One region of the Methylocystis sp. NC52PC genome, then DNA from elsewhere that is predicted to be linked to it. Evidence: predicted binding sites of a transcription regulator. Region 1 holds the regulator's gene; each other region holds the start of a gene.

Region 1 (7,391 bases):
GCGCATTGCGCTCAGGCGCCTCGAGGTCGCGGGCCTCTTGCGCGACGCCTGGTGGAACGCCCAGCGCGCGGCGCGCGAGGCGGGCGTGGCGCGTAACCGCGTGGCGACGGCGCGCGAGATCGGCGCCGATATGACGCGGCGCGTCGAACTCGGCGACGCCGCCCAGGCCGACGCGCTGCTGGCGAGAAACGAATTGCTCGCCGCCGAAACGGAGCTCGCGCAGGCGGAGGGCGCCGTAAAGGTGGCGCGCGTGAACTATGAGGCGCTCACCGGCGGCGCGCCGCCCGACGGAACGCTCGAAACCCTGAAGCCCGCCTGCCCGATAGAGGACCATCCGGCCTTGCGCACGCCGATCGCCGCGCTGCGCCGCGCCGAGGCGCAGCTCCAGCTCGTCGAGGCGACGCCGATCGACAGTCCCGACGTCGCCGTCTTCGGCCGGCAGGAGCATAATCGGCAATATTCGACCGATCTTTCGCAGCCGATCACCGACCAGCGGACCGACGCCACGACGGTCGGCGTGCGCGTGCGCATTCCTTTGCCGACGGACGGCCGCCAGGAGCCGCGCCGGGCGGAGGCCATCGCGGAGATGACCCGCGCCGCCGCCGATTACGAGAAGGCCAAGCGCGTCGTGCTCGCCGACATCGCGGCGGCGCGCGCCAATCTCGCCGCCGCGCGCCGCGCCGCGGGCCTCGCCAACCAAAGGCTCGCCGTCGCCAATGAGCAATTCGAGCTGTCGCGCAAAGCCTTCGCGCTCGGCGAGATCGGCGGCCTCGATTTCTACCGCATCCGTCAGCTTCAGCTCGACGCGCAGCGATCGCAGGCGGCGGCGGCCGTCGCCGTCGGCGCGGCCATCTCGCGGCTCAATCAGGCGCAGGGATATGCGCCCTGATCAGGGACAGGCGTTGAGGAAGACCTTGATGCGGTCGAGCGTCGGCTGATCGAGGAGCAGCGGCGCATGGCCCTGTCCGGGGACGGTGTGGCGCTCGAGAAGCGGCGCGCGGCGGGCCATTTCGTCGAAAACCTCGACGGAGAGAATGTCGCTCGTCTCGCCGCGCAGGGCGAGGATCGGTACGCGGGCGAGCACGGCGAAGGGCTCCCAGAATTCTTCGAATTGCGCGTCGGGCGTGACGACGTCGAGCGTGTGGTTGAGCGCCGGGTCGTAGCGCAGCTCGACGCCGCTTTCCGTCTCGACAAAGGTCTGACGCGCGTAGGTTTCCCATTCCTCGGCGCTCACGCCGGCAAATTGCGGCGCTGCGGTCATGCGCATCAGCGCGACCGCCTCGGATAGGCGCGAGAGCGGCGGCAACTTGCCGACATAGCGCTTGATGCGCAAAAGCCCCTCCTTTTCGACCTTGGGGCCAATGTCGTTGAGGATCGCCGCGCGCACCAGCGCGGGTCGCGCCTTGGCGATGCGCATCGTATGCAGCCCGCCGCGCGAGGTCCCGAGAAACGCCGCCTCCGTCACGCCCGCGTCGGCGAGAACGGCGAAAATATCCGCCTGCTCGACGTCGAGGTCGTAATGGCGCCAGTCCGTATCCCACGCCGAGCGCCCGCGTCCGCGATAGTCGAGGGCGAGCACGCGCCGGTCCGCGGTCGTCTCGGCCACGCGCCAGAAATCGTCCGCCGTGCGCGCCAGGCCGGGAAGGCAGACGAGCGGCAGACGCGTCGCGTCGGGCGCGGGGTAATCGAGATAATGCAGGCGCAGGCCATCGGCGGCGGCGATGAAGCGGCTTTCAGCCGGTCGGGTCGAGCTCAAGCGGCGGCTCCTTTTCCTTTGACCTTTTCTACAAGGCGCGGGCCGGCGAGCAAAATTGCGCTTTCCCGCATTAGTCCCCTTCCTTGACTTCGCCGCCCCGAGCGGCGAGTTTGCGCCCGCCCGAGCCGACAAAAGCGGCCTCGAACGCTTGAAGGAACACCCCTCGTCCATGCGCTCCTATCTCGATTTCGAAAAGCCCGTCGCCGAACTCGAAACCAAGGTGGAGGAGCTGCGCGCGCTGGCCGAGAAAGGCGAGGGCGTCTCGATCGCCGAGGAATTGACCAAGCTGGAGGCCAAAGCCGCCAAGGCGCTCGCCGATCTCTACGCCGGCCTGACGCCCTGGCAGAAGATCCAAGTCGCACGCCATCCGCAGCGGCCGCATTTCTCGGATTACGTCAAACAGCTCGTCTCCGAATTCACGCCGCTCGCCGGCGACCGGTTTTTCGGCGAGGACTCCGCCATCGTGGGCGGGTTCGGCCGCTTGCGGGGCGAGCCCGTCTGCATCATTGGTCAGGAAAAGGGCTCGGATACGGCGAGCCGCCTGCATCACAATTTCGGCATGGCGCGGCCCGAGGGCTATCGCAAGGCGGTGCGCCTCATGGAGCTTGCCGATCGTTTCGGCCTGCCGGTGATTTCGCTCGTGGACACGGCCGGCGCCTTTCCGGGCATTGACGCGGAGGAGCGCGGGCAGGCCGAGGCGATCGCCCGCTCGACGGACGCCTCGCTCCAGCTCGGCGTTCCCAATGTCGCGGTCGTGGTCGGGGAGGGCGGCTCGGGCGGCGCCATCGCCATCGCGGCGGCGAACAAGGTGCTGATGCTGGAGCATGCAGTCTACACCGTCGCCTCCCCCGAGGCGTCGGCCTCGATCCTGTGGCGCGATTCGGCCAAGGCCCAGGACGCGGCGACGAGCATGAAGATCACGGCCCAGGATCTGCTGAAGTTTGGCATCATCGATCTGATCGTCACAGAGCCGGCCGGCGGCGCCCATCGCGATCCGCCCGCCGCGATCTCAGCCGTGGGCGACGCGGTCTGGTCGGAGCTTTCCAGGCTGACGAACCTCTCCCGCGAGCAACTGCGCAACGCCCGCGCCGAAAAATTTCTCAATATGGGCCGTAAGCTTGACGAGAAGCGTTAACCGCGTTCGCTAAAATGCGCGGTTTCAGACCCCCGCGCTGGCGCCACGGACACCATATCGCCCAATGTCGGGACTAAGCAGCACACTGTGTTTCTACGTCCCGAGCCCTTGGTAAGGATTGGCTTACGCTGGATCGGATAGACATCGGCTCGGCGTGACCGGCGGGCCGGGACGCGAGAGGGGAGCTTGAGCGCATGACATTTCGGGTCTTGAAGCCGGCCGCGGCCGTCGCTTTCGCCGCGCTGTCCCTCGCCGCCTGCAACGACAGCGGCCTGTCGCATCGCTCGCTTGCGCCGGTTCCGCGCGAGACGCTCGCCTTAATGGAGAAGCTCGGCACCAGCAAGGACGCGCCGATGCTGATTCGCGCCTATAAAAAAGAGGCGGAGCTCGAGATCTGGAAAATGGGGTCGGATGGCAAATACGTCCACCTCAAAACCTTCCCCATGTGCCGCTGGTCGGGCCAGCTGGGGCCGAAGACGCGGGAGGGCGATCGCCAGGTGCCGGAGGGCTTCTATTCCATCACCCCGGCGCAGATGAATCCGAACTCCTCCTATTACCTGTCCTTCAACGTCGGCTACCCCAACCAGCTCGACAAGGCGCTCGGCCATACGGGCGGCACGATCATGGTGCATGGCGCCTGCTCCTCGGCCGGCTGCTTCTCCATGACCGATGCGCAAATCGCCGAGATCTACGCCATCGCCCGCGCGTCCTTCGAGGGCGGCCAGCAGTCCATTCAGATGCAGTCCCTTCCCTTCCGCATGACGGCCGAAAATCTGGCCAAGCACCGCCTCGATTCGAATATCGGCTTTTGGAGGAACCTCAAGGAAGGCAGCGATCACTTCGAGGTGACGAAGATGGAGCCGGAGGTCGCCTTCTGCGGCCGCCGCTATGTCTTCAACGCCGCGGCGGACGGCCGCATGGACCCGCTCGCGGCCTGTCCGCCCTTGAAGCAGGACCCCGAGATCGTGGCGAGCGTCTCGGCCAAGTCCGCCAAGGACGAAGAGAAAATTGCCGAGCTGTCGCAAAGCGTAAAGCCGGTGCGCGTCGTCTATCAGGATGGCGGCATGCATCCGAGCTTCCTCTCCAAGGTCGCCGAAACGAGCCGCCCGGAGGCAGTCGCGCCGCCGGAAGAGATTGCGCTCGACGACAAGACGGGGCGCGGCAAAGGCGCTCAGATCGCGTCGAAGTCGCCTGTCGTGACCATGGCGGCCGCCAAGGCCGCGGCGCCGACCCGCCCGGCGGAGGCGACGAGCGTCGCGCGGGCGCTTTCGGCGGACACGCGCCGCGAGATGTCGGCGCTCGCGGCGACGGCCGAGGACGGACCGACGTCGTCCATCAAACGCGCGCTGAAGCTGAAGAAATAGAGGGGCGGCCCCGGCGCCCTGCCGTGACAGAAGTCCGCCCGTGACAGCTGTCCGGGCACGGCGCCAGGCGACGCCAGGACGAGGGCGCGAAGGAGCGGGGCGTGCGACGGGGAGGACGAGCACCCCTCCACAGACTTGAAGCGCCTGCCACCCGATTTAGGACCGTCGCTCGTCCAACATAGGCTTTGCCGGCGGCGCGTTCAAGGAAAGGTCGACGGCTCCGCGCCCCTTCGCCCGCCGAGGCCTCCCCGCCATGCTGGAAAGGACCGCGCCGACGCGATTTACGCGCTCGGAATTTAGCAAAATCCGCTCCAACAGCGGCGGGGTCTTCGCGCGCTCCTCCCCCATTTGTGCTTGCGGAACGCAAAGAGAACGTCTAAGGTGTTCATGATTTGTTTGTAGCGCGGGGTCGGGACCTTGATCGGTCGACGCGCGGGCGGTTCTTCCGCGGACAGGGGCGTTTCATGCTGACGAGAAAGCAGAGTGATCTGCTCCGTTTCATTCACGAGCGGTTGAAAGAAACGGGCGTCCCGCCGTCTTTCGACGAGATGAAGGACGCGCTCGACCTCCGGTCCAAATCCGGCATCCATCGGCTCATTCTGGCGCTCGAGGAGCGCGGCTTCATCCGCCGCCTGCCCAACCGCGCCCGCGCGCTCGAAGTGCTGCGCCTGCCGGAGTCCGCGACGCCGCGGAGCGGGGGCGGCGCCCGCGGAGGCAAATTCGCCCCATCGGTGATTCAAGGCAATCTCGGCCGCGTGCGCCCCCTTGCCGAGCGTGAGGAGGAGGGGAATCAGCCGGTCGCCATCCCGGTCATGGGCCGCATTGCCGCGGGCACGCCGATTTCAGCGATCCAGAGCCGCAGCCATACGATCAGCCTTCCGCCTGACATGCTGTCCAATGGGGAACATTTCGCGCTCGAAGTGCGCGGCGACTCGATGATCGAGGCCGGCATTCTCGACGGCGACACGGTCATCATCAAGAAGCAGGACCACGCCGACACCGGCGACATTGTCGTGGCGCTGATCGAGGATGAAGAAGCGACGCTGAAGCGCCTGCGCAAACGCGGCGCCTCCATCGCGCTGGAGGCGGCCAACCCCGCCTATGAGACCCGGATCTTTGGACCCGACAAGGTGCGAATCCAGGGGAAGCTCGTGAGCCTGCTGCGAAAATATTGACCGGAGCGGCATCGCGTGCGCGGGAGCTTGCCATGGGCCGAGGCTTTCCCGGCTCGCACATAACTACGCATCGCAAGCGGCGAGGAGATCGAAAACCGCGCCATAGCCGCGAGTCGCTTCACTCCATCGATTCCGCTAGCTCCGCCTCGTCGCTCTCCTCATCCTCGGGCGCGGCGGCGAGTTTGACCGTTTGCTGCGGGCGAGGAGACCACGGGCGATCCTCGTCGACGCCGCGCGCCGTCGTCCACAGGGCGCCGCCTTCCTTCGGGAAGCGCAACGAGACCGCGCCTGTTTCGGCGAGCCTGATCCGGTCGATAATGAGCGGCGCGGCGCAACCTTCCGGCGCCCGCAGCGGCGTGACGACGATCGCCGCCCGAGCGCAATCTTCGAGGAAAGCCGCGCGCGCGGAAACGAGCGCCACGAAGCGCCCGTCCACGAGACGGCCAACGCAGCCGTAATCGTCGCAGGCGATCCCGCCTCTCGCCTCAGCGGCCGCGCGGCCGTCGGCGTCGGCGCGCAGCCATTGTTCAGCGGCGAAGGCGCCGGGTTTCTTGCCGAGCAGCGCCAGTTCGCCCGAAGGCAGGCGGATCGCTGCGGCGTCTCCCGTCCCCGCCACCGCCAGATCGAAGCCTGCGCCGCTCTTTGCGCCGATGAGCCCGATGAGGGCCAAGGGAATGGCGCTCGCGCGCAGCGCCCATGTCCGCCACAGCACGGCGGAGAGGACGGCGAGGGCGAGAAAGACGATCGCCCAGGGCGCAAAAGCCTTCACCTGCAGGCTGGCCCCCGGCGCGCTGGCGATGAGCCCGGCGAGCCAGGTGACGAGATGAATGCCCATCTCGAGCCAGCGCCAAACGAGGCCGTCGAGGCCGAAAGGGTACAGCGCCGCGCCGAGCAGCGCGCAGGGCACGGCGAAAAATTCGATGATGGCCAGAGTGAGCGGATTGCCGATCAGCACATAGGGGCTGAGTTCGTGGAAATCATAGGCCATGAAGGAGGCGGTGGCGGACGTCGCGCAAAGCGTTGCGACGAGCGGCGCGCCGGGCCCGTGCAGCAGACGATCGAGGAGGGCCTCCCGCCATTCCGAAAAGCGGCCCGGCGCGGAGATCATCGGACGCTTGGCATGGCTTCGCGCCAGTGCCGCGCCGCGCCATTCATAGACGGCGATGAGCGCCGCGACGGCGGCGAAGGAAAGCTGGAAGCTCGCGCCCAGGATCGCCTCGGGCTCGAAGGCGACGACAAAGAAGACGGCGAGCGCGAGATTGCGCATCGAAAGCGACGGACGATCGAAGAGAACGGCCGCGAGCATGATCAGCGTCATGACGAGCGCGCGCTCCGTGCCGACGCGCGAGCCCGTGCCGATGTCGTAGAGAACGGCTCCGACCATGGCGAGCGCCGCCGCCCACTTCTTAATGGGGTAATTGAGCGCGAGCGTCTGCGACGCGGCGAGCAGGCGACGAAAGCCGACGAAGAAGATGCCGGCGACGAGCGTCATCTGCATGCCTGAAATTGTGACGATATGAAAAATTCCGGCTCGACGGATCAGGTCCTTGGCGTGCTCGGACAGGAAATCGCGTTTGCCGGTCACCATCGCCGCCGCAATGGCGCCGGCGTCGTCGCCGATGATCTTATAAATGCGCAGCGCGAGGTCGTTGCGGACACGGTCCACCGCGGCGAAGAAGCGCAGCGACGCTGGCGCGGGGTCGGGAGGCGGCAGGGTCTCGACGCGGCCGAGCGCGCTGCCGACTCCCCCTAACCGCGCGAAATAGGCGTCGCGGGCGAAATCATACCCGCCGGGCAGCGCCGCGCGGGCGGGCGGCATCAGGCGCGCCTTGAGGCCCACGAAGTCGCCGGCGGCGAAGCGCGGCGTTCCGCGCGTGGTGAGGCGCACGCGCGCCGGGACGACGTCGCCCGGCAGGCCTTCGGCGCTGGCGACGGACAGAACGAAGCGCGCCCCCGTCGGG
Region 2 (7,391 bases), 1.5 Mb from region 1:
GCGCCCTGCTCGTCACCGACGACCAGAACGGCGCCGTCTACCGCATTCGCTACCGCCCGAGCCCCATCGCCCGCAATTGAAGCGGCGCCATTGGCGCCGGGCCTGGCGGGAACCATGTTTCGTCTCGGACAGGAGATCGAAACATGCAGATGGCGATCCGTAAGGCGGACGCGCGCGGCGCGGCCCGGCTCGGCTGGCTCGACAGCCGGCACAGCTTTTCTTTCGGCGACTATTACGATCCGGCGCATATGGGCTTCGGGCCCTTGCGGGTGATCAACGAGGATCGCGTCGCGCCGGGCGGCGGCTTTCCGACGCATCCTCATCGCGACATGGAGATCATCTCCTATGTGCTCGAGGGCGCGCTGGAGCATCAGGACAGCACCGGCGGCGGCGGCGTTCTGCGTCCCGGCGAAGCCCAGCGCATGACCGCGGGGACGGGCGTGCGCCACAGCGAATTCAACGCTTCCGACCGCGAGCCGGCGCATTTCCTGCAAATCTGGATTTTGCCGGAGCGCGAAGGCCTCGCCCCCGGTTATGAGCAGAAGGCCTTCCCCGCGGCGGAGCTGCGCGGGCGGTTGCGGCTGATCGCCTCCCGCGACGGCCGCGACGGGGCGCTCACCCTCCATCGCGACGTCGATCTCTATGCGACACGTCTCGGCGCAGGGGAAAATGTGACGCTGCATCTGGCGCCGGGACGAGGCGCCTGGGTGCAGGTCGCGCGCGGCGACCTCCTCGTGAATGGCGAGCGGCTCGCCGCCGGCGACGGCGTCGGCGTGACGGAAGCGGATGAACTGCGCCTCGAGGGGGTCAACGAGGCGGAGGCGCTTCTCTTCAACATGCGCATGTGAGACATGAAGGCATAAGTTCGCCGCCTCGTCGGCGCGAGGCGGCGAATTTAGAAAAGCGGCGACGTGGCGCAGGCTTGCGTCGCTGCGCGCGCAACCACGGCAGGCTTCGGAGAGGCTGTGAAGGCGGACGACGGGCAATCGCTGCTCTTTGGCGAGAACGCGGCGGAATATGCAGCGTTTCGACCGGATTATCCCGAGGCGCTTTTCGCCTGGCTCGCCGAAGCCGCCCCCGCGCGGGGCCTCGCCTGGGATTGCGGCGCCGGCAGCGGCCAGGCGGCGTTGGGGCTCTCGCCCCATTTCGACCGCGTGCTCGCCACCGAGCGCGACCCGCGGCAATTGGCCTTGGCGCCGAAACGGCCCAATATCGACTACCGCCTCGCCGCCGCGGAGGACGACCCTGGCCTCGTTGACGCCGTCGACCTCATCGCCTGCGCCTGCTCGCTGCACTGGTTCGACCTCGCCAAATTCTACCCGCTGGCCCGGCGCGCCCTGAAGCCCGGCGGCGTTCTTGCGGCCTGGACCTATGACTGGCCCTGGACCGGCCGCCCAGCGCTCGACGCCGTGCTGGAACGGCTCAAGACCGACATTCTCGGCGCGTTCTGGGGAGAGACGTCGCATTATTACTTCAGCGGCTACCGCACCCTGCCCTTTCCCTTCCCCGAGCGCGAGAGCCCCGCCTTCACGACGCCGATCGCCGACTCGAAGAAGGGTCTCGTCCGCTTCCTCTCGACCTGGTCGGCCGTGCGCAAATATCGGGAGCGGCTAGGGCGCGACCCGCTCGCCCTTGTGGATAAGGCGCTGGACGCCGCGTGGCGGGCCGATCCGCCGGCCGCGCCGCTCAGGGTTCCGCTGCATTTGCGCTGTGGTTACAGAGAAGTTTGAGTCAAAACGATTTTCTCTTCAGGACGGGAGGCTTGGGAAAAGAACGAAGGGGGTGAAGAGATAACAAGAAAATATACCATCTAGCATGAGCTCGGCACTTCTCTTTTAGGATGCTTTTCCTGAGGCAAGTAGGAGCCTGGCGCAGCGCAATTCATTTTCGAAATTGCGGCGCTCTATATTGGCAGCTGACCGGCGAACTCTTGGACCCGCGTCAGCGGCGCGCCTGCTGCGGCGAGCACCTCGAACCCGAACGCCCTTAGCCGCCGAGCGGACATACCGGGTGCGAAGTAGCCAGCATCTCATCGGGAATCCGCGGCAGCGAGGCCCGGTCGCATTCGTTCGCCGGTATATCGCCCGCCAACGCCCGCCGTCGTGCTCAGTGCGCGCCCTCATGCCCTACCCCGACCAGGGCTCGGGCGAGCGCCAAGCCGCTGTCCCAAAGACCGGTCATGAATTAACATTCCAACCGGATCCTCCATGGGGAAAACTACTTCTACAAATTATGCCGCTCTTTAGCGAACGTGTGGTCGAGGTAAGACTTCGTACTCAGAGGTGTGGATGAAAACTAACAAAAATTCCCCCATCGAAGCAATCTTTCTTGTGATTCGGACTTTCCTCGGCATTCGATTTGGACCCCTATCGGTCTCGGCGGCGGCGATTTTTTCGGCCGTAATCTTATCTTTTTTCGCGCAGAAATCTGCGATCGCGCGTAACTCGACGAGTACTGACATTCGAACGAGGCCGGGGACAAATGCCATTGTGCAGCCCGCGCCAATCCCCTCCATACTTACTCAGTCGGTTAAAACCGGCGCTCCGTGGGCTGAAGGATTCAACAATGCCCCTCAAATCTCCAAAGAGGTAAAAGAAACCACATCGAAGGAGATAAAGGAAACCAACGACGGCCCGAGTGACTGGGTCGAGGCAATTAAAGCCTTGGCATGGCCCCTCACGATTATTGTAGTTGCTTGGGTTCTATCTAAGGAAATTCGTGCTTCGCTCAAATTGGCACCTAAATTGATTAGAAAAATAAGTGCCGGTGGGGTCGAAATGGAAGTTAATGCGGAGGTTGCGGACAAAATTCGAGATTACTTGAGGGGTTCAATTGATGAATTAACACGAAAAGCAGATGAAGAGTACATTCGCTCAGCATCGGTTCAGAATCTGGACCAACACCTTCAAATGGTTTTCACAAGAGCTCTGCCGAGAGTGCTTCAATCCCGAGGCATGGAATTTGAGAGAAGCAACCATCGGTCGACGGTCCATGTGCAAGACATCGTTTTCAAGCAGTATTTATATCAAATCACCGACTATTTTCCTCGACAGGGAACAAAAAAACAGGGGCGCAGGTTTTCGCAACGTTTTGGCTCCATGGGGCGCGCTTGGCGAATTGGGATGTCTCTGGGTGAGGGCAATGCTTTCAGTCCCGGGACCCCAGAAGAGCAGTTAGTAAAGGAGTGGGGTATGACACGGGAGGAGGCCCAAAGTGCCTCTCGGACCTCCCGTCCGGCCGATCTTTGTGTGCTTCTAAGAAGCCAAGCGGATGGAAACGTAGCTGTCGGCGTCCTATACATCGACTCAACGCGCGAGCTTGCATATGGAGATGATCGTGCCGCAACGGAGGTCGCAGGGTTGCTCGAAGGGGAGCCAGAGGTGATAAATCTTGCAAATGCAGTTGCTCGAACAATGGCCCCATTACGTCTTGCAGCGCCCAATCTGGTAATTATGGAGGAACGAAGCTGAGCCCCACTTCAGATTATGATGTCGTCGCATCAGAATACTACGACTCGCAATCGCATCCGACATGTGGAAACTTCAATGAGCTTAGCCGAGCATTTATTGTTCCTCGTCTTCGTTCATATTTTCCGGCTGCTTCCATTCTTGAAGTTGGCGCGGGCGCATCGACGGCTGCTACAGCGCTACTTTTCGCGGGACTTCCTCTAGATCGTTTGTTTCTACTTGATAACTCGCTAAAGATGCTTTCGTACTCAAAACACTTAAGTAATGCTGGCGCGCACCTCTTGCTGGCGAGCGCCACAAAAGTTCCCTTCCCCTCAGAAAGGTTTGATTTGATCGTCAGTTCTTTAGGCGACCCTTACAATAACCTTGAGTTTTGGGAGGAAGTAAGCCGCCTTCTACGGCCTCGCGGAGTATGTTTATTTACTACGCCTTCCCCTGAGTGGGCCTCGCGATTTCGTAGTCAGGGCGAACAAGCCAAGGCCGAGTTTGTTTTACGTGATGGCCACAGAGTTTGGGTCCCCTCATTGATTCCGGATCAAGCTGCGCAGAAAGACTTGATCACTGACGCCGGCTTAAGGATAACCGAGACTGAAGGTATGTCATTAGCGAGCCTGAATGGTTTAATCTCACCTAAGTTGAGAGTATCTGATAACCCTGCCATGCCTGTAGTAAGAGGCTATGTTGTTCAGAAATGGGCTCAACCGTAACTTGAACTCGGACTAATCTGCGTTTCATCCAAGAGAACCTTCCCACGGCGAGCCATTATCGTAAACATCTAGCTAAGGTTGGCACATCTTCTCGACATACTCTTCCTAATAAAAGAACGAAAAAAGAACTTGGCGTCTAGAACAAATCATGCACAATAGCGTTCCAGCACGTTGCCCACGTCCGTCGATTCGTGCCAGAAGGATTTCAAGCCGTGAGCCAAGCCAATCTCCGCCTCGTGGAAGGATCGTCCGTGGACAAGACCAAGGCGCTTGACGCCGCCCTGTCGCAGATCGAGCGCGCCTTCGGCAAGGGCTCGATCATGCGGCTCGGCAAGAACCAGAAGGCCGTCGAGATCGAGACCATTTCCACGGGCTCGCTCGGCCTCGACATTGCGCTCGGAGTCGGCGGCCTGCCGCGCGGCCGAGTGGTCGAAATCTATGGCCCCGAATCCTCGGGCAAGACGACGCTCACCCTGCATGTCATCGCCGAGGCCCAGAAGGCCGGCGGCGTTTGCGCCTTCGTCGACGCCGAACATGCGCTCGACCCCGTCTACGCCCGCAAGCTCGGCGTCAATCTCGACGAGCTTTTGATTTCCCAGCCCGACACGGGCGAGCAGGCGCTCGAGATCACCGACACGCTGGTGCGCTCGGGCGCGGTCGACGTGCTCGTCGTCGACTCGGTCGCCGCGCTGACGCCGCGCGCCGAGATCGAAGGCGAGATGGGCGAGGTGCAGCCGGGGCTGCAGGCGCGGCTGATGAGCCAGGCGCTGCGCAAGCTCACCGGTTCGATCTCGCGCTCCAACACGCTCGTCATCTTCATTAATCAGATCCGCATGAAAATCGGCGTGATGTATGGCTCGCCGGAGACGACGACGGGCGGCAATGCGCTGAAGTTCTACGCTTCGGTCCGTCTCGACATCCGCCGTATCGGCGCGATCAAGGAGCGCGACGAGACGATCGGCAACCAGACCCGCGTCAAGGTCGTCAAGAACAAGGTCGCGCCCCCGTTCAAGCAAGTTGAATTCGACATCATGTATGGCGAAGGCGTCTCCAAGGTCGGCGAGCTCATTGACCTTGGCGTCAAGGCCGGAGTCGTCGAAAAGTCGGGCGCCTGGTTTTCCTACGACAGCCAGCGGCTCGGCCAGGGTCGCGAGAACGCCAAGGCCTTTCTGCGGCAGAATCCGGAGGCCGCCAGCCGCATCGAGCAGGCGATCCGCGAAAACGCCGGCCTCATCGCCGAAAAGATTCTCGACGCCGGCGGACCCGACGACGACGAGTAATCCGGCGCCCTTCTCCACTTTACCGATCGAAGGCCCGCCCGTCGGGCCTTTTTCATTGCCGAAACGCTCCCGGACTGGCATATCCGGCCGCAACAGGCGGCGCGCGCGGGCTTGCATCCGGCCCATCGCGACGCGGGCCGTCGGCGGGACGGCCTTCCGCCCGGCAAAGTTTTCACCATATGACCGGGCGCGCCCGGTCGCCTTCAGAGAGACGCAAAATGAGCAGCGTCAACCAGATACGCTCCGCATTCCTCGACTATTTCGTGCGCAACGGCCACGAGAAAGTCGCGTCCTCTCCGCTTGTCCCGCACAATGATCCGACCCTCATGTTCACCAATGCGGGCATGGTCCAGTTCAAGAACGTGTTCACCGGGGTCGAGAAGCGTCACCAGGCCCGCGCGGCTTCCGCGCAGAAATGCGTGCGCGCCGGCGGCAAGCACAATGACCTCGACAACGTCGGCTACACCGCGCGTCACCACACCTTCTTCGAAATGCTGGGGAATTTTTCCTTCGGCGATTACTTCAAGGAAGGCGCCATCGAGCTCGCCTGGGGCCTGATCACCCGGGAGTTCCAGCTCCCCGTCGACCGTCTGCTCGTCACCGTCTATCACGACGACGACGAAGCCTATGACCTTTGGAAGAAGATCGCCGGCTTCCATGAGAGCCGCATCATCCGCATCGCCTCCTCCGACAATTTCTGGAGCATGGGCGACACGGGCCCCTGCGGCCCCTGCTCGGAAATCTTCTACGACCAGGGCGAGGCGCTCGCAGGCGGGCCGCCCGGCAGCCCTGACGAGGACGGCGACCGCTTCCTCGAGTTCTGGAACCTCGTGTTCATGCAGTATGAGCAGGTTGCGCCGGGGAGCCGCGCGCCGCTGCCGCGCCCGTCGATCGACACCGGCATGGGTCTCGAGCGCATCTCGGCCCTGATGCAGGGCGTGACCTCGAATTACGAGATCGACCTGTTCCGCGCCCTCACCGGCGCGGTGGCCGACTTCACCGGCGCGCCTGTCAACGGGCCGCAGGCGGCGAGCCATCGCGTCATCGCCGACCACTTGCGCGCCTCCTCCTTCCTGGTCGCCGACGGCGTGACCCCGTCCAATGAAGGCCGCGGCTATGTGCTGCGCCGGATCATGCGCCGCGCCATGCGTCACGCGCAGATCCTCGGCGCGCAGGAGCCCTTGATGTGGCGCCTCGTGCCGACGCTCGTCGCCGAAATGGGCCAGGCCTATCCCGAACTCATCCGCGCCCAGGCGCTCATCGTCGATACGCTGAAGACCGAGGAGACCCGCTTCCGCGCGACGCTCGCGCGTGGTCTCGCCATTCTCGACGACGAGACCGCCGGCCTCGGAACGGGCGCCAAGTTCTCGGGCGAAACCGCCTTCAAACTCTACGACACCTACGGCTTCCCGCTCGACCTGACGGAGGACGCGCTGCGGCCGCGCGGCATCGTCGTCGACAAGGACGCCTTCAACGCCGCCATGGAGCGCCAGCGCGCCGAGGCGCGCAAGGCCTGGGCGGGTTCGGGCGAGACCGCGACCGAAACGCTGTGGTTCGCCCTCAAGGAGCGTCTCGGCGCGACCGAATTCCTCGGCTACGACACCGAGAAAAGCGAAGGCGTGGTCACGGCCCTCGTCCATGACGGCGCGGAGGCCTTCGCGCTCAAGCAGGGCCAGCGCGGGGCCGTCATCCTCAATCAGACGCCCTTTTATGGCGAATCCGGCGGCCAGATCGGCGACGTCGGCGTCATGCGCGGCAAGGGGCTGCGCTTCCGCGTCGAAAACACGCTAAAAAAGCTCGGCGACCTCATCGTCCACGAAGGCGTCCTCGAAGAGGGCGAATTGACGCCCGGCCTCGCGCTCGAACTCGACGTCGATCACGATCGCCGCAAGGCTATTCGCGCCAATCACTCCGCGACGCATATTCTCCACGAGGCG
Region 3 (7,391 bases), 1.1 Mb from region 1:
TCCTTCGAGACGCCGCCTTCGGCGGCTCCTCATCAGGATGAGGCCTTAAGTCCTGGCTCAAAAATCACACGGATCGCGCTCTTATTCCGCAGCCGCCCGCAGGCTCTGTCGGATTTGCGTGCGCAGTTCGTCGATGGGCGCCAAGCGGCCCTCCTCCTCATAATGCCAGAAGGTCCAGCCGTTGCAGGCCGGCAGGCCCTGCGCCAGCGCGCCTGTCTTGTGAATCGAGCCGACGAAGCCCGATAGCGACAACGCGCCGTCCGCGCGCACGACCGCGGCGTGGCGCTTCTTCGCGTCGCGCAGCACGGCGCCGGGCGCAATGAGCCCCGCCTCGACGAGGCTCGCGAATGCAATACGCGGTTCGCTGCGTTTCGAGGGCGCGGTCGCGACGGCCTCCTCGGGCAGCGGCTCGACTGCGGCGATGCGCGCGACGGCGGCGTTGGCGTAAGACGCATCGCGTTCGAGACCGATGTAATCGCGGCGCAGCCGCTTGGCGACGGCGCCCGTTGTGCCGGAGCCAAAGAACGGATCGAGCACCAGATCGCCCGCCTTAGAGGCCGAGAGAATCACACGCGCCAGCAGCGTCTCGGGCTTTTGCGTCGGATGCGTCTTGCGGCCCGTTGCGTCCTTCAAGCGCTCGGCGCCGGTGCAGATCGGCAGGAGCCAGTCCGAGCGCATCTGGCAGTCTTCATTGCCGGCCTTCAGCCCCTCGTAATTGAACGTGTAATTTTTTGCGCCGGCGTCGCGCGCGGCCCAGATCATCGTTTCATGGGCGTTGGTGAAGCGGCGGCCGCGGAAATTCGGCATGGGGTTGTTCTTGCGCCAGACGATGTCGTTCAAGATCCAGAACCCGAGATCCTGCATGATCGCGCCGACGCGGAATATATTGTGATAGGAGCCAATGACGAAGATTGTCGCCTGGGGCTTCATCACCTGCCGCGCGGCCGAGAGCCATTCGCGGGTGAAAGTGTCATAGGCGGCGAAATCGGCGAATTTGTCCCAGTCGTCGTCAACCGCGTCGACGAGGCTCTGATCGGGCCGCGTGAGCTTGCTCGCGAGTTGGAGATTATAGGGCGGATCCGCGAAGACGAGGTCGACGCTTTCGGCGTCGAGACCCTTCATCAGCGACACGCAATCGCCTTGCAGGATCATGTTGCGCGCCGGCCGCGCGCGGCGCGGCCCATCCTTTAAATCCCCGGTACGCGTGACCTTTATCCGGGTTGTGAGGCGGGCCGCCCCGACGCGCGCGCTACTCATTTACGCAAACACCACAAACGCTACGAACACGCAGGATGATGCCCAAACGAGGTAAAGGCCGCGTATAGAGAGCCAGCGCCGGACCGTCCCTTTTTCGAACGATTCTGTTAATGAAATAACAAGCTTAGCAATAAGCTAACGGCGACGCTCAGCCCTCGCGCAGCGGCGAGAAACTCATGCGGTGGAGAGGCGTTGGGCCGATCTCGCGCAGCGCGTCGAGATGGCGTGGCGCGGCGTAGCCGACATTCGTCTCGAAACCGTAAGGGGGGAAATGCGCGCCGAGCCGCCGCATCATGGCGTCGCGCGCGACCTTCGCGACAATGGAGGCGGCGGCGATGGAGAGCGCCGCCGCGTCGCCTTTGACGATGGCGCGACAGGGGCAGGAGAGGCGCGGCGGATCGGACCCGTCGACGAGGACATAGGCCGGCGCGCGGGAGAGCCCGGCGATGGCCCGGGTCATGGCGGCGAGCGAGGCTTGCCGGATGTTCATGGCGTCGATTTCCGCCGGCGTGACGAAGGAGACGCTGACCGCAAGGGCCTTCTTCATAATGCGCTCGAAGGCGTCTTCGCGCTCTTTCTGGGTGAGCGCCTTGGAATCGTCGAGGCCGCGCGGCAGGCGCTTCGGGTCGAGAATGACGGCGGCGGCCGCGACAGGCCCGGCGAGCGGCCCGCGGCCCACTTCGTCGACGCCGGCGACCGGCCACACCCCCTGTCGGAACAGACGGCCCTCGATGCGGAAATCCGGACCCGCGCTCATCGCTCCGCCGCTCCAGAGCGGCGCGACCGGAGGGCGGGGTCTTTCGCATTGGCGCGCATTTGCTTAGCAAAGCGCCTGCGCCGTCGAAGCGCAACAGAAAGCTTGCCCTTTTCCCCTTAAAAAAGCGCGAGTTGCTGGGGCCCTTTGCGCGGCGGTTCGAAGAGATCGGCGCGCAGCCGCGTCGTCGTCGAGGAGAAGCCGAGCCGCTTGGCGGCGAGCTCGAAGCGCCGGCCGATCATCCAGGCATAGGGCCCCTCTCCCGTCATGCGCTTGCCGAAGGTCGCATCATAAGTCTTGCCGCCGCGCGTCGAGCGCACCAGCGAGAGCGCCCGGCGCGCCTTGTCCGGGAAATTGGCGACGAGCCATTCGCTGAACAAATCGCGAAGTTCGAGCGGCAGGCGCAGCATGACATAGCCCGCCTCGCGCGCGCCCGCGGCGTAAGCCCTCGACAGGATGGCCTCGATTTCATCGTCGTTGATCGCCGGAATAATCGGCGCCGTCATCACCGCGACCGGCACGCCCGCCGCCGCGAGTTTCGCCATCGCGTCGAGCCGTCGTTCGGGCGTCGCGGCGCGGGGCTCCATCACCCGCGCCAGGCTGGGATCGAGCGTCGTGACCGAAAGAGCGACCTTGACGAGGCCCTCTTGCGCCATGGGGGCCAGCAGATCGAGGTCGCGCAGCACCAGCGCGGATTTTGTGACGATGGCCACCGGATGTTTCGCCCGCGCCAGCACTTCGAGAACGCTGCGCATCACCCGATGGCGCCGCTCGGCGGGCTGATAGGGGTCGGTGTTGGCGCCGATGGCGATGACCTTCGGCGTGTAATTTTGAGCGGACAATTCCCGTTCGAGGAGCTGGGCCGCGCCTTCCTTGACGAAAATCTCCGTCTCGAAATCGAGACCGGGCGAGAAGCCCATATAGGCGTGGGTCGGTCGCGCGAAGCAATAGACGCAGCCATGCTCGCAGCCGCGATAGGGGTTGATCGAGCGATCGAAGGAGATGTCCGGCGAATCATTCTTGGTGATGATCGTCCGGGGCTTCTCGACGTGGAAATTGGTCTTGAGCGCCTGGAGGCCCTCCATCGAGCCCCAGCCGTCGTCGACCTCCTCGCGGACTTCCGTCTCATAACGCCCGCTGCGCTTGGAGAGCGCGCCGCGCCCGCGCCGGCGCTCCGATCCGACGTGCGCGCCGACGCCAGCGGAGCCCTCCGCGTCGGGCGAAATTTCCGCGAGCCGAGCCATGACGAACTCCCGCCGTCGACCGGGAGGCCGGTCCCCCGGCCTCCCATAATCGCGCTCTGGGGAGGCCGGTCGCCCGGCCTCCCATAATCGCGCTTCGGGGACTTACGCGCCGCCCCGGCTCGACCTGCCAGTGCGGAACATAGCGCGAATAAGGAACAGATATAGAACAAATCGGGCCGTGGCAAGGGGTCGGAACAAGCGGCTGCGTGCGCCGTGAAGCTCAAAAAAAATAACCCCTCCGGCTTGGCGGAGGCCTCCTTTGGGAGGCCCTCGAAGCAGGAGGGGTCGTGCGTCGGCCTGTTTACATTTCCGCGCCCGCGCGCCCGCGCGGCGCGCCCGCCGTGGAGCCTTCAGCGCACCAGAATATTCTTGAACTGCCAGGGGTCGGTTTCGTCGATGTCCTCAGGGAAGAGGCCGGGGCGTCCCTCGAGCGGCGTCCAGTCCGTGTAATAGCCCTTCACAGGGCCGAGATAGGGGAGCTGGACCTCGAGGCAGCGCTTGTAGTCGACCTCGTCGGCCTCGACGATGCCGGCCTCCGGATTTTCGAGCGCCCAGACCATGCCGGCGAGCGCCGCCGAGGAGACTTGAAGGCCGGTGGCGTTCTGATAGGGCGCGAGGTCGCGCGTCTCCTCGATCGAGAGCTGCGAGCCGTACCAATAGGCGTTCTTGGCGTGGCCATAGAGCAGCACGCCGAGTTCGTCGATCCCGTCGACGATCTCGTGCTCGTCGAGGATCTTCCATTCGGGCTGCATCCTGCCGGCGGCGCCGAAGATTTCGTGGAGCGACAGCACCGCGTCATTGGCCGGGTGATAGGCGTAATGGCAGGTCGGCCGGTAGACCGCCTTGCCGCTGTCGTCACGCACGGTGAAGTAATCCGCAATCGAGATCGATTCATTATGCGTGACGAGGAAGCCATATTGCGCCCCGGGCGTCGGGCACCAGCTGCGCACGCGCGTATTGGCGCCGGGCGAGAGCAGGTAAATCGCCGCCCCGCAGCCCGTCGGGTGGGTGCGGCCGATCTCCGGCAACGCCTTCTCATGCGTTCCCCAGCCGAGCTCGGCGGGTTGCATGCCCTCCGAGACGAAGCCCTCCACCGACCAGGTGTTGACGAAGACATTGAGCGGCTTGGGGTCGCGGGCGCGCTGCGTGTCCCGCTCGGCGATATGAACGCCCTTGACGCCGAGCTTCTGGGCGAGCGCGCCCCATTCCGCGCGGGTCGTCGGCTCCTTGTCGAAAACGCCCGTATCTTTCGCGATATTCACGAGCGCCTGTTTCACGAACCAGGACACCATGCCCGGATTGGCGCCGACGCAGGAGACGGCCGTCGTCCCGCCGGGGTTCTTGCGGCGCTCGTCGAGAATGGTCTCGCGCAGCGCGTAATTGGTGCGCGCCTCATTGCCCATGGACGTGTCGAAATAAAAGCCCGGCCAGGGCTCGACCACCGTGTCGACGTAAAGCGCCTTCAGCTCGCGCGCGAGTTTCATGATGGCGAGCGAGGAGACGTCGACCGACAGATTGACGATAAAGCCCTGTCCGCCGCCCTTGGCGAGGAGCGGCGTCAGCACCTCGCGGTAATTTTCGGGCGTGAGCTTCTCCTTGAGAAAAGCAATGCCGCGCTCGTCGAGCAGGCGGCGGTGCGTATCGACGGGGTCGATGACCGTGAAGCGCTGCTTGTCGAAGTCGAAATGGCGTTCGATCAGGGGCAGGATGCCGCGCCCGATGGAGCCGAAGCCGATCAAGACGATCGGGCCGGTGATTTTGCCATAGACGGGCCAGACGGACATAGGTGCGGTCTCCTGCGCTTCTTAACGAATGTTGCGCCGCGATAAAGCAAGAGCGGGCGTCTTAATCAAGTGCGGGCGTTCTCGCGCTCTTGACCCCCGCCGGCCGGCCGCCAGAATCAACGGGCCAAGGGAGACGAGCGCGATGGAACCCGCGAAGCACGGCGGCGTCGAGGGCGGAGCAGGCCGCGGGGCGACGCTACGCCTCGTGCCGGCCGCCGCCGAGGAGCCCCAAAAGGCCCGGTCGGTGAAGCTTCTTGCGAGCGATTCGGTCGAGGACGCCGCGGTCTGCGTCTTCTCGGCGTCGCTCGACCACTTCGAAGCCAATCTGCCGGCCTTCAAGGGGGACCAGTCGGCGGAAGCCGTTCATCAAATGCGGGTCGCTTTGCGGCGGCTGCGGGCGGCGATGGGTCTCTTCAAGGACGCGCTGTTCGGCGAGGCGCTGGAGGCGGCGCGGGCGCGGGCCAAGGACCTCGGCTCCGTCCTCGGCGCGGCGCGCAATTTCGACGTTTTTCACGAGATGCTCACGGCGGGGCCGGGCGAGGCCTTGAGCGACGATCCGGGCTTTTACGCGCTGCTCGACGCGCTCGAGTTGCGGCGCGCCAAGGCCTATCGCGCGGCCCGGGCGGAGCTCGAGGGGCCGCGGCTCGAAGATTTCCTGGGCGACTTCCGTAAAGCTATCGCCGAGCGGGACTGGCGCGCGGCGCCCGGCATGTCGGATGAAGGATCGGCGCGCGCTTTCGCGCGTGAGACGCTCTCGCGGCTGCGCAAGCGCGTCCTGAAGAAAACCAGGGGCCTCGCCAAGCGCTCGCCGGAAGAGCGCCACGCCGCCCGTATCGCCTTAAAGAAAGCCCGCTATGGCGCGGAGTTCTTTGAAAGCCTGTTCGACGCGGACGCGGCCGCAGAGTTCTCGGCGGCGCTCGCCAAGAGTCAGGACGGGCTCGGCGCCTTCAACGACATCGCGATGGCGGGCCGGCTGCTGGACGACGTCGACGCCGAAAGCGCCACGAGCCTGCGCCCCTCCGGCTTCGTGCGCGGCTGGTTCGCCCATGCGGCGCAAGAGGGCGCGGCGCATGCGCGTAAGACCGAAAAGAAACTCAAAAAGCTCAAGCCGTTCTGGAGTTGACTCCCCCGCCCTCTTTCGGCGCCACGGCGAGGGCCAGGGCGGCGCGCCTCACCCTGAAACCGATGACGCGGCGTCGCCGTCGATGCGGCCGAGCACGCCGTTCGGCAGCCGCGGACCGCCGCCGAGATAGCGGTTGCGCTCGCGCACCATTTTCGTCACGCCGGCGAAGTCGATCTTGCCGGAGCCGAGCAGCGGCACGCGCTCGACGCAGACGACCTCGGCCGGGATCGAGAGATCCGAGGCGCCTTTCGATTTGGCGTAGGCCATGAATTCGGCGCGGCTCGCCTCCTTCTCCTGCGTGACGAGCACGACGCGCTCGCCCTTGCGCGCGTCAATCTCCGTCGCGGCGGCGGAAATCGCCTTGGGCCAGAGTTCGGCCGCGAGCTGCTCGACGGCGGCGAGCGACACCATCTCGCCGCCGACCTTGGCGAAGCGCTTGGCGCGGCCCTTGATCGTCACAAAGCCCTGGGCGTCGATCGTGACGATGTCGCCCGTGTCGTACCAGCCGCCCTGCGGCGGCAGCAGTTCGCCGGGACGCTCGGCCTTGAGATAGCCCATCATGACATTGGGGCCGCGCACCAGGAGACGGCCGCCCTCCTCGACGCCCGGCACGGCCTCGAGCCGGGCCTCGACGCCGGGCATGAGCCGGCCCACCGTGCCGAATTTGTTGAACATCGGCGTATTGAGCGCGAGCACGGGGGCCGTTTCGGTGACGCCGTATCCCTCGAGGATGCGAATGCCGAATTTTTCGCACCAGACGTCGCGGGTCGATTGCTTCACGGGCTCGGCGCCCGCGACGACATAGCGGATCGAACGGAAGTCGTAAGGATGCGCCGAGCGCGCATAGCCCGCCAGAAACGTGTCCGTGCCGAAAAAGATCGTGGCGTTGGTGCCGTAGATCATCTCCGGCACGATGCGGTAATGCAGCGGCGACGGATAGAAATAGACCGGCACGCCGGAGATGAGCGGCAGCATGAAGCCGATCGTCAGGCCGAAGCAGTGGAACACCGGCAGCACGTTGAAGACCTTGTCCTTGCGGCCGAAGTCGATGCGCGCCGCCGCCTGCGCCGCGTTGACCAGCATGTTTCTGTGCGAGAGCGCCACGCCTTTCGGCGCGCCCTCCGAGCCCGACGTGAACAGCACGGCGGCCATGTCGTTGGACTTGCGGGGGAGGACCGGCTTTCTGTAGCGCAGGAGCGCGCCGAGCCTGTCGACGGCGCCGATGCTTG
Region 4 (7,391 bases), 1.0 Mb from region 1:
GGAATTGTGAAGTAGAAGGCCGCGCCCTCCCCCGGCTTCGCTTTCACGCCGATGCCCCAGCCGTGGCGGTCGGCGATCGATTTGCAGATCGCCAATTCGATGCCGGTTCCGGGATACTCCGTCTTGGCGGAAATCGTTCGAAACGGTTCGAACACAGCCTGCGCGAATTCCTCGTCGAACCCGACGCCGCTGTCGGCGATCTCCAGCCGAATGACGTCGCATTCTGCGGAGCCCTCAATTCGGATTTCGGGGGCCTCTCCGGCCTTTCGATATTTGATCGCGTTCATCAAAATGTTTCGCATCAAGCAGGCGAACTGGGACCGATCCGCTTCAAACCGCAACGCTGGAAGCTTGATCGAGACATGCGCGCCCGCATCGGCGATGACGCCGCCGAGGTCGCGGAGGAGCGCATCTATTTCTTCGCGCATGTCCAGCATCTCGAGACGTTGTCCTCCCATGACGGCGCTGGAATAGGTCAGCAGATCGTCGACGAGCTTGCGCGCGGTCGCCGCGTAGCTGCGCATGGCTTCCTGCGCATATAGCATGTCCGCCTTGTTGGAGGACGCCAAGGCGTTCTCCAGCAAGTCCGAAAACGCCTCGATTCTGCGCAGCGGCTCCTGAAGATCGAGCGACGTGACGTAGATGAAGCGGGCCAGCGGCTCCGACGTCGTCGCGGCGGCATGGTCGCTCTCCAGCGCCTGTTTGAGATTTTCAACCGTCCGCCGCGCGCCATCCTCGAGGGACCTGCGCAGGAATTGCTGAAACGGGCGCATGAACAGCCGCCGCTCCTGCACTTCAATGCTGAATGAGACAAGCGTCGACTCGTCGTTCTGCTTTTCGAACGCGTAATGCGCGATGAACGGCTCCGTCACCCCTTTGAGGGAGATCGCCCGCGGCGGGGCGAAAGATTGGATTTCGAAGGTGGACACGGTGCGAATGCCGCGATCGAGCGTTGTTTGCCGGGCCCTCATGCCGGCTTTTGCCGCGCCCTGGGCGAGAGGCTCGAACTCCACAACCTGCGGGCACCAGCGCGTGTAATTCCTGAAGAACCCATGGCCCGCGAAATCGAACACCGCGCAGAGCGGGCGCTTGACCACGGTCGTGGCGGCTCCGCTGATCACGCTCGCCGACTTGGAGGTTAGCATTGCAACGACTCCGGAAAGACTGCTCATCTGAGAGATGAGTTGGTCACCGGCAACCCAACATTCAACGCTTCAGGCGACACGACGCTTGTCGAGCCCAAGTCCTATTTCCGGCGCTTTCGAAGATCTGCGCGGATTTCGCTTTGTTGCTCCTAAGTAGGGGTACGACTTGATTCCCCGGAAAAACGAACAACGTTTCGCTTCGAGGCCAGATGGAGTGCAAAGAAATGAGCGCCGGCGTCGAAGGCGGACTTCTCGTAATGGCGGTGGGGTTGTTCGTGATCCTGCTGCTTGCCGAAAAGATGCGCCCTTACAAGCCCGTTCCAACGTCAAGTTTGCGCGAGTCATTTACGACGAACGCCTCGGCTTTTCTTTTCAACAATCTCGTCTTGAACGCGCTCTCCCTTTCGAGCCTGTTTGTCGTCGCCCAACGCTACGGCGCCCATGGCCTGCTGCATGGATTGGAGGATGGCCCGCTGAAATGGGCGCTTTCCTTCGTATTCTTCGACTTCGCCGTCTACTGCTGGCACTTTCTGGGGCACAAGTCGGAGCGGCTTTGGCGTCTCCACAAGGTGCATCACAGCGACAAGAACATCCATGTCTCGACCGGCCTGCGCTTCCACGTGCTGGACCAACTTTTGGAAGTGGGCGTGAAGTGCATCGGCGTCCTGGCGATCGGCGTAACCGCGAACGTCGTGGTCGTGTGCGAGATTATCAGGATGTTTTTCGTCTTCTTCCACCACGCCAATGTCGCCGTGCCGGGCGAGCGCTGGCTCTCCTATCTGGTGATCACGCCCAGTCTGCACCGCGTGCATCATTCGACGCGGCGCATCGAGCATGACAGCAATTACGGGATCGTCCTCGCGATCTGGGACATGATCTTCGGCACGCGCAAGGAGCTTGCGCCAGAAAAATTCGGTCTCGAAAACGTCGAAGCGACCAACATCCTCCAGCTTTTCAGCCTGGCCTTCGTGACCGAATACTACTTTGCGCGCGTGTTGCACCTCCTGCCGAGAGCCGAGACGCGTCACGATCTGAAGCCTGCGATGATCCCCTTGCGCGCCCGCTGCCGAGATCAACGCCCCTTGTGATCCGCGCCCATGTCCAGCGTGCTGGCGCGGGGCGGCAGAAGGTTCTTCTCCCGCAGCAGAACAACAAAGGCGTCCTCGGTGGTCAGGCCGATCCATCCGCCCGCGTCCTGCACCCAATAAATATCCCAGACATTGAGCCATCCGTTCGCCTCGAGCGCATCGGTCATCATGTCTTCATCGAACATAAAGGTCACGCGCATGGCTCCAACGGCGTGTCGCCTCTTGCAGAGCGCTCCGTTGGAAATCGTCCAACGATACTTGCCTTTATGTTGGGCGCGGGCGGACCGCTGCAAGGCGGATAGACGAGGGCCCGTCACCGCGACGAGCCTTCCGCCGGGAGACGATCTGGGATGCAAAGCGTCAGGCGCGGGCGCAAGCCGGCGCCGATTCGACGATTTGCCGCCCTTGTCGAGGTTCGCCTGGAGTGATAGAACAAATATCGAACAGAAGCCCGCTGACCGCGATGATCTGTGGACAAGCTGGCGGGGTGCGCCAGATGGGAGCCACATTGCACTAAAGTGCGGCGCGTTTAGCATGTGGAGAGAGACATGGCGGGGAGCGTCAACAAGGTCATTCTGGTCGGCAATCTCGGGCGCGATCCGGAAGTGCGAACCTTTTCCAACGGCGACCGCGTCGTGTCCTTTTCGCTGGCCACGACCGAGTCGTGGCGCGACAAGAACACCGGCGAGCGGAAAGATCGCACCGAGTGGCACAATATCCAGATTTTCAACGAGAACCTGGGCCGCATCGCCGAGCAATATTGCCGCAAGGGCTCGAAGATTTATCTCGAGGGCCAGCTTCAGACGCGCGAATATACCGACAAGGACGGCAATCAGCGCAAGGTGACGGAGGTTGTCGTTCCGCGCTTCCGCGGCGAGATGACCCTGCTCGACAGTAAGGGCGGCGGGCGCGGCGAAGGCGATTTCGAGGGCGGCGGCTATGGCCAGAGCGGCGGCGGCTCCTTTGGCCGAAGCTCCCCCATGGAGCGCGCCCCGGCGGAGCGGCGCCCGGCGCCGGCGGCGGGCGGCGGGCGGCTCTCGGACCAGCTCGACGACGATATCCCCTTCTAAAGTGAGGCGATCGCCAGCGGCTACGCTTTGGGCCGTATGCGCCTTGCAGCGCAGCGGCGCCGCGCCGGTATTGCCTTGTGGGGCCGGTTGATATAGCAAAACCTGAGCGAGGCGCGGCCCGATCCGCGCGACGAAGAGGAAAGCGCGAGCAAGCGCCATGAGTCAGAAGCCGATTAACGTCACCCACCTCTCCACGTTGGTCGCGGTCGCGATCCTGGTGGGCACGGAGCTTGTCGGCGCGTCCTGGGCGGCCGGTTGGGCGCTCGGCGGCCTGTTTCAGCTCGACCCGACAATCAGCCGAGCGATCGAAGTCGCCTTCTCGCTGCTGGGTTTCGTCGGTCTCTACTTCTTCATGAAGACCGCCATTCGCAATGAGCCCATCCGCGGTTGACGGCTGAAAGCCCAATCCTGATTGCTGATCTTTCAGGCCCTCGCCCAGAGGACGCCTCATTGCGTGGCCATAGCAGTCGCTTTCAAGGGTGATTCAGGGATGATGGATAAGCAGGACCGCCGTTCCTTCCTCAAGACTGCTGCGGCGACCGGCGCGCTCGGCGCCGTCGGCGCGCCGCCGGCGGGAGCGGCCGCGTCGCGGATCACTAACGTCAAGCTGGGCGAGGCCGCGCCCTTCTCCTTCGAGGCGCTGAAGCAGGAAGCGCAGCGGCTCGTGAAGGAGCCCTATCGCAATCCGAACATCCCCTCGCCCGAGATCACTTCGCAGATCGACTACGAGAAGTGGGGCCACATCACCTACAACACCGACCACGCGCTTTTCGCCGATACGAAGGAGCGCTTTCCGGTCGAGTTCTTCCATCTCGGCATGTTCTTCCGAAAGGCCGTGCGCGTGCATGTCGTCGAGAACGGCGAGGCGCGCGAGGTGCTGTACGACACCAGCTATTTCAACATGCCGGAGGATTCCGTCGCCCGGCAGTTGCCGCCGGGGGCCGGCTTTGCCGGCTTCCGCATCCAGGAGGCGAAGGACGGCGCGCTCGACTGGAAGAAAAACGACTGGGTCGCCTTTCTCGGGGCCTCCTATTTCCGGGCGATTGGCGAGCTCCGTCAATACGGGCTCTCGGCGCGCGGCGTGGCGCTCGACACCTGGCAGGCCGGCGCGCCCGAGGAATTCCCCGACTTCACGCACATCTATATCGGCCCCGAGACTCAGGACGGCGTCGTGCTGCACGCGCTGCTCGAGGGCCCGTCCATCGTCGGCGCCTACAAGTTCTTGATGGCGCGCGGCAAGGGCGTCGTGATGGATATCGACTGCTCGCTTTATCTGCGCGGCAAATTCACCCGTTTCGGCATCGCGCCGCTGACCTCCATGTATTGGTTCTCAGAGACGGTGAAGCCGACCGGCATCGACTGGCGCCCCGAGGTCCATGATTCAGACGGGCTCAGCATGTGGACAGGCTCGGGCGAGCGGCTTTGGCGGCCGCTGAACAATCCCCCCCGCGTCATGGCTTCGGCGTTCAGCGACACGAATCCGAAGGGCTTCGGCCTGATGCAGCGGGACCGCAATTTCGACCATTATCTCGACGGCGTGTTTTACGACCGGCGCCCGAGCGTGTGGATCGAACCCAAGGGCGATTGGGGCTCGGGATCGATCCATCTCATCGAAATCCCGACCGACGACGAAATTCATGACAACATTGTCGCCATGTGGGTGCCGGAAAAGCCGGCGCTTCCCGGCGCGAATTTCAACTTCTCCTATCGCCTGCACTGGCTCGCCGACGAGCCCTACCCGACTCCGCTCGCGCGCTGCGTGGCGACGCGCCTCGGCAATGGCGGCCAGCCCGGCAGGCCGCGTCCCAAGGGCGTGCGCAAATTCATGGTCGAATTCCTCGGCGAGCCGCTCGCCAAGCTCCCCTTCGGCGTGAAGCCCGAGCCCGTCCTCTGGGCCTCCCGCGGGAGCTTCTCCTATATCTTCACGGAGGCGGTCTTCGACGGCGTGCCGGGCCATTGGCGCGCCCAGTTCGATCTCACGGTCGAGGGGAAAGAGCCGGTCGAGATGCGTGTTTATCTCAAGAACGGCGACACGATTCTGACCGAGAACTGGCTTTACCAGTATCACCCGTTCTGAGCCGACGCTTCAATCGAGCTTCGTCTGATAGGAGCCGTCGCGCGCCATGGTCAGCAGCTGCGCGGCCGAGTCGCGCCAACTCATCGGCGCGAGCGTCGACGGTCGCGGCCTCTCGGTGAGCGCCTGGTCGAGGGCTTGGTCGAGGGCTTGGGCGAGGGCGTCGCTGTCCAGAAGCCGGAAATAGGTCGGGCTGTCGCCAGCCGTCTCACGAAAAACAGGGATATCGCTGGCGATCACAGGCGTAGCGTAGCGCGCCGCTTCGACGATCGGGAGACCGAACCCTTCCGCCGCCGAAGCAAGGACCGTGGCGCGCGCATGGCGGTAGAGCAAGGCGAGATCGGCGTCGCTGGCGTCGGTGAGCCAGAACAGCCGCTTGCCAAATTCCGGATGCCGGACCATGCGCCGCTCGAAATGCCGCATCCCCCAGCCCCTGGCGCCGACGATGACAAGAGCGGCGTCGAGCCCGCGCGCCCAGAGCTTTTCCATGGCGTCGAGCGCGACGGGATGGCCTTTGCGCGGCTCGATGGTGCCGACGCTGAGGAAATAAGGCCGGCCGTGCGCGAGCCGTTGTGCGAGCCGCGAGGCCTCGCCGGTCTGCGAGCTGGAGAAGTCATCGCCGAGACGCCACCAGCCGATGGGATATCCTTTTCGCCCCTGGCCGCTCGCAACGAGATAGTCGCGCAGGCTTTCGGCTGTGGCGCGGGAATTCGCGATGACGCCGTCGCTTTGCAGCACGATCTGCTGCATCCACGCCTCGAAACGCTGCGCGATGGGCGGGCTGAAAGCCGCAGGATAGACGATCGGCAGAATGTCATGAAGGCAGACGATCGCCGCGCCGCCCTTCGCCTTTATCTGCTCGACGATCGGCGGATATTCATCGAGGTGGTTCCAGCTCGCATCGAGCATGACAAAGACGTCGCCGTCTTCGATCGCGACTTTTTCCGGCGCCCGCGGATGGCTGTAATAGGCATGGAGCGCGCCCTCGTGGATCGCGACGGGAATGCAAAGCCCCAACTCGAAGCCATGGCGCGCGACCTCGCGGACGACGCGCTGAATGCCGGTGTTCTTGCCGGAGCGCAGGGCGCTCGTCATGTCGAAGAGCATCCGCGGTCGCTTCGTCAACAACGTCTCGGGAAAAACGTCGGCTTCGGCGCGCGCCCAGTTTGGCGGGCCGCCGGGCGCATTGGCGTTCGGGAACAGCTTGGCGTGAAGCGTACCGAGCAGGCGGGAGGCGGTCCAGTAAAGCTCCTGGATCTTCAGCCGGACAAACCTTTCGAGACCTTTGGTCTCGACCGCGGCCGCCTCTCGCTGCGCCACAGCGTCGAGGTAGGCGCGAATCCTTTCCGCATCATTGGATCGGCGCTCTTCGGCCAAGGTACGACATCTTTCCTAGCGCACAAGGTTGCGGCGGCATGAGTAGTCGACGCCGACTGCGAAGGGAAGCAAAAAGCCGCCCTCCCCCGCCTGCTGAACGTGGCTTGCCGCTCGGCGCCTAAACGGATTATCTTGCCCGGGCGCAGGCATGAACGCAGCCTTAGGCAAGCCGCCAGCAGAGCGGTCAACTCTCCACCCGGACCCTCAAGACGCAGCTGAATGGCGAACGAAAGACCCTGCCAGATCGAGATGATCCGCCACGCGCCGAAGCGGCCGATGACGGCGTTTTTTCGGTTCTTCAATTCTGAGGGCGAGTGCGTCCTGGCCTTCCCCTATCGCCTGCAAGACCGCGTCACTCATTTCAACGAAGTGATGATGGATCCGCGCCTGTCCGTGCAGGTCGACGCTGGCGAGGCCGACGCGCGGATTTCGGTGCGCGTGCGGCCTTGCGACAGTTATTATCAGTTTCGGCGCAAGCTTTCCCATTTCCTGGGCAACTTCCGCACAAAGCCCGCTCCGCCCAGGCCCGATCCCACGCGCATCGCTCCGTTCGTGGCCGAGGGAACGGCGACGTCGTCGGAAACGCCGCTCGTCAGCATCGTCATTCCGACACGCGATCGCGCGGCCCTTCTGGCCC

Evidence for each region. The regulator LexA, encoded in region 1, represses DNA repair genes until DNA is damaged. The targets are predictions, from matches to a motif close to TGTTCNNNNTGTGTTCNG.
Region 2: a site for LexA is predicted at 4,287-4,304, ahead of recA (recombinase RecA). Genes of this name have one in related genera too.
Region 3: a site for LexA is predicted at 3,407-3,424, ahead of ACETII_RS08750 (PA0069 family radical SAM protein). Genes of this name have one in related genera too.
Region 4: a site for LexA is predicted at 2,662-2,679, ahead of ssb (single-stranded DNA-binding protein). Genes of this name have one in related genera too.

What each region holds. Positions count from the first base shown of each region.
Region 1 is NZ_CP170127.1:2,515,496-2,522,886, forward strand. Features, by position in the region: gene ACETII_RS14130 (TolC family protein) at 1-889, shown strand, start outside; gene ACETII_RS14135 (alpha/beta fold hydrolase) at 890-1,756, opposite strand; gene ACETII_RS14140 (acetyl-CoA carboxylase carboxyltransferase subunit alpha) at 1,926-2,891, shown strand; gene ACETII_RS14145 (L,D-transpeptidase family protein) at 3,086-4,255, shown strand; gene lexA (transcriptional repressor LexA) at 4,720-5,430, shown strand; gene ACETII_RS14155 (ComEC/Rec2 family competence protein) at 5,549-7,391, opposite strand, start outside.
Region 2 is NZ_CP170127.1:983,697-991,087, forward strand. Features, by position in the region: gene ACETII_RS06625 (PQQ-dependent sugar dehydrogenase) at 1-80, shown strand, start outside; gene ACETII_RS06630 (pirin family protein) at 144-848, shown strand; gene ACETII_RS06635 (class I SAM-dependent methyltransferase) at 912-1,730, shown strand; gene ACETII_RS06640 (hypothetical protein) at 2,289-3,470, shown strand; gene ACETII_RS06645 (methyltransferase domain-containing protein) at 3,605-4,174, shown strand; gene recA (recombinase RecA) at 4,387-5,454, shown strand; gene alaS (alanine--tRNA ligase) at 5,673-7,391, shown strand, end outside.
Region 3 is NZ_CP170127.1:1,419,693-1,427,083, reverse strand. Features, by position in the region: gene ACETII_RS08760 (DNA methyltransferase) at 82-1,257, opposite strand; gene ACETII_RS08755 (ribonuclease HII) at 1,406-2,014, opposite strand; gene ACETII_RS08750 (PA0069 family radical SAM protein) at 2,131-3,255, opposite strand; gene ACETII_RS08745 (homospermidine synthase) at 3,606-5,039, opposite strand; gene ACETII_RS08740 (CHAD domain-containing protein) at 5,182-6,162, shown strand; gene ACETII_RS08735 (acyl-[ACP]--phospholipid O-acyltransferase) at 6,211-7,391, opposite strand, start outside.
Region 4 is NZ_CP170127.1:3,548,633-3,556,023, forward strand. Features, by position in the region: gene ACETII_RS19440 (ATP-binding protein) at 1-1,145, opposite strand, end outside; gene ACETII_RS19445 (sterol desaturase family protein) at 1,370-2,233, shown strand; gene ACETII_RS19450 (hypothetical protein) at 2,218-2,427, opposite strand; gene ssb (single-stranded DNA-binding protein) at 2,782-3,303, shown strand; gene ACETII_RS19460 (hypothetical protein) at 3,461-3,694, shown strand; gene ACETII_RS19465 (OpgD/OpgG family glucan biosynthesis protein) at 3,794-5,380, shown strand; gene ACETII_RS19470 (glycosyltransferase family 4 protein) at 5,390-6,754, opposite strand; gene ACETII_RS19475 (glycosyltransferase family 2 protein) at 6,974-7,391, shown strand, end outside.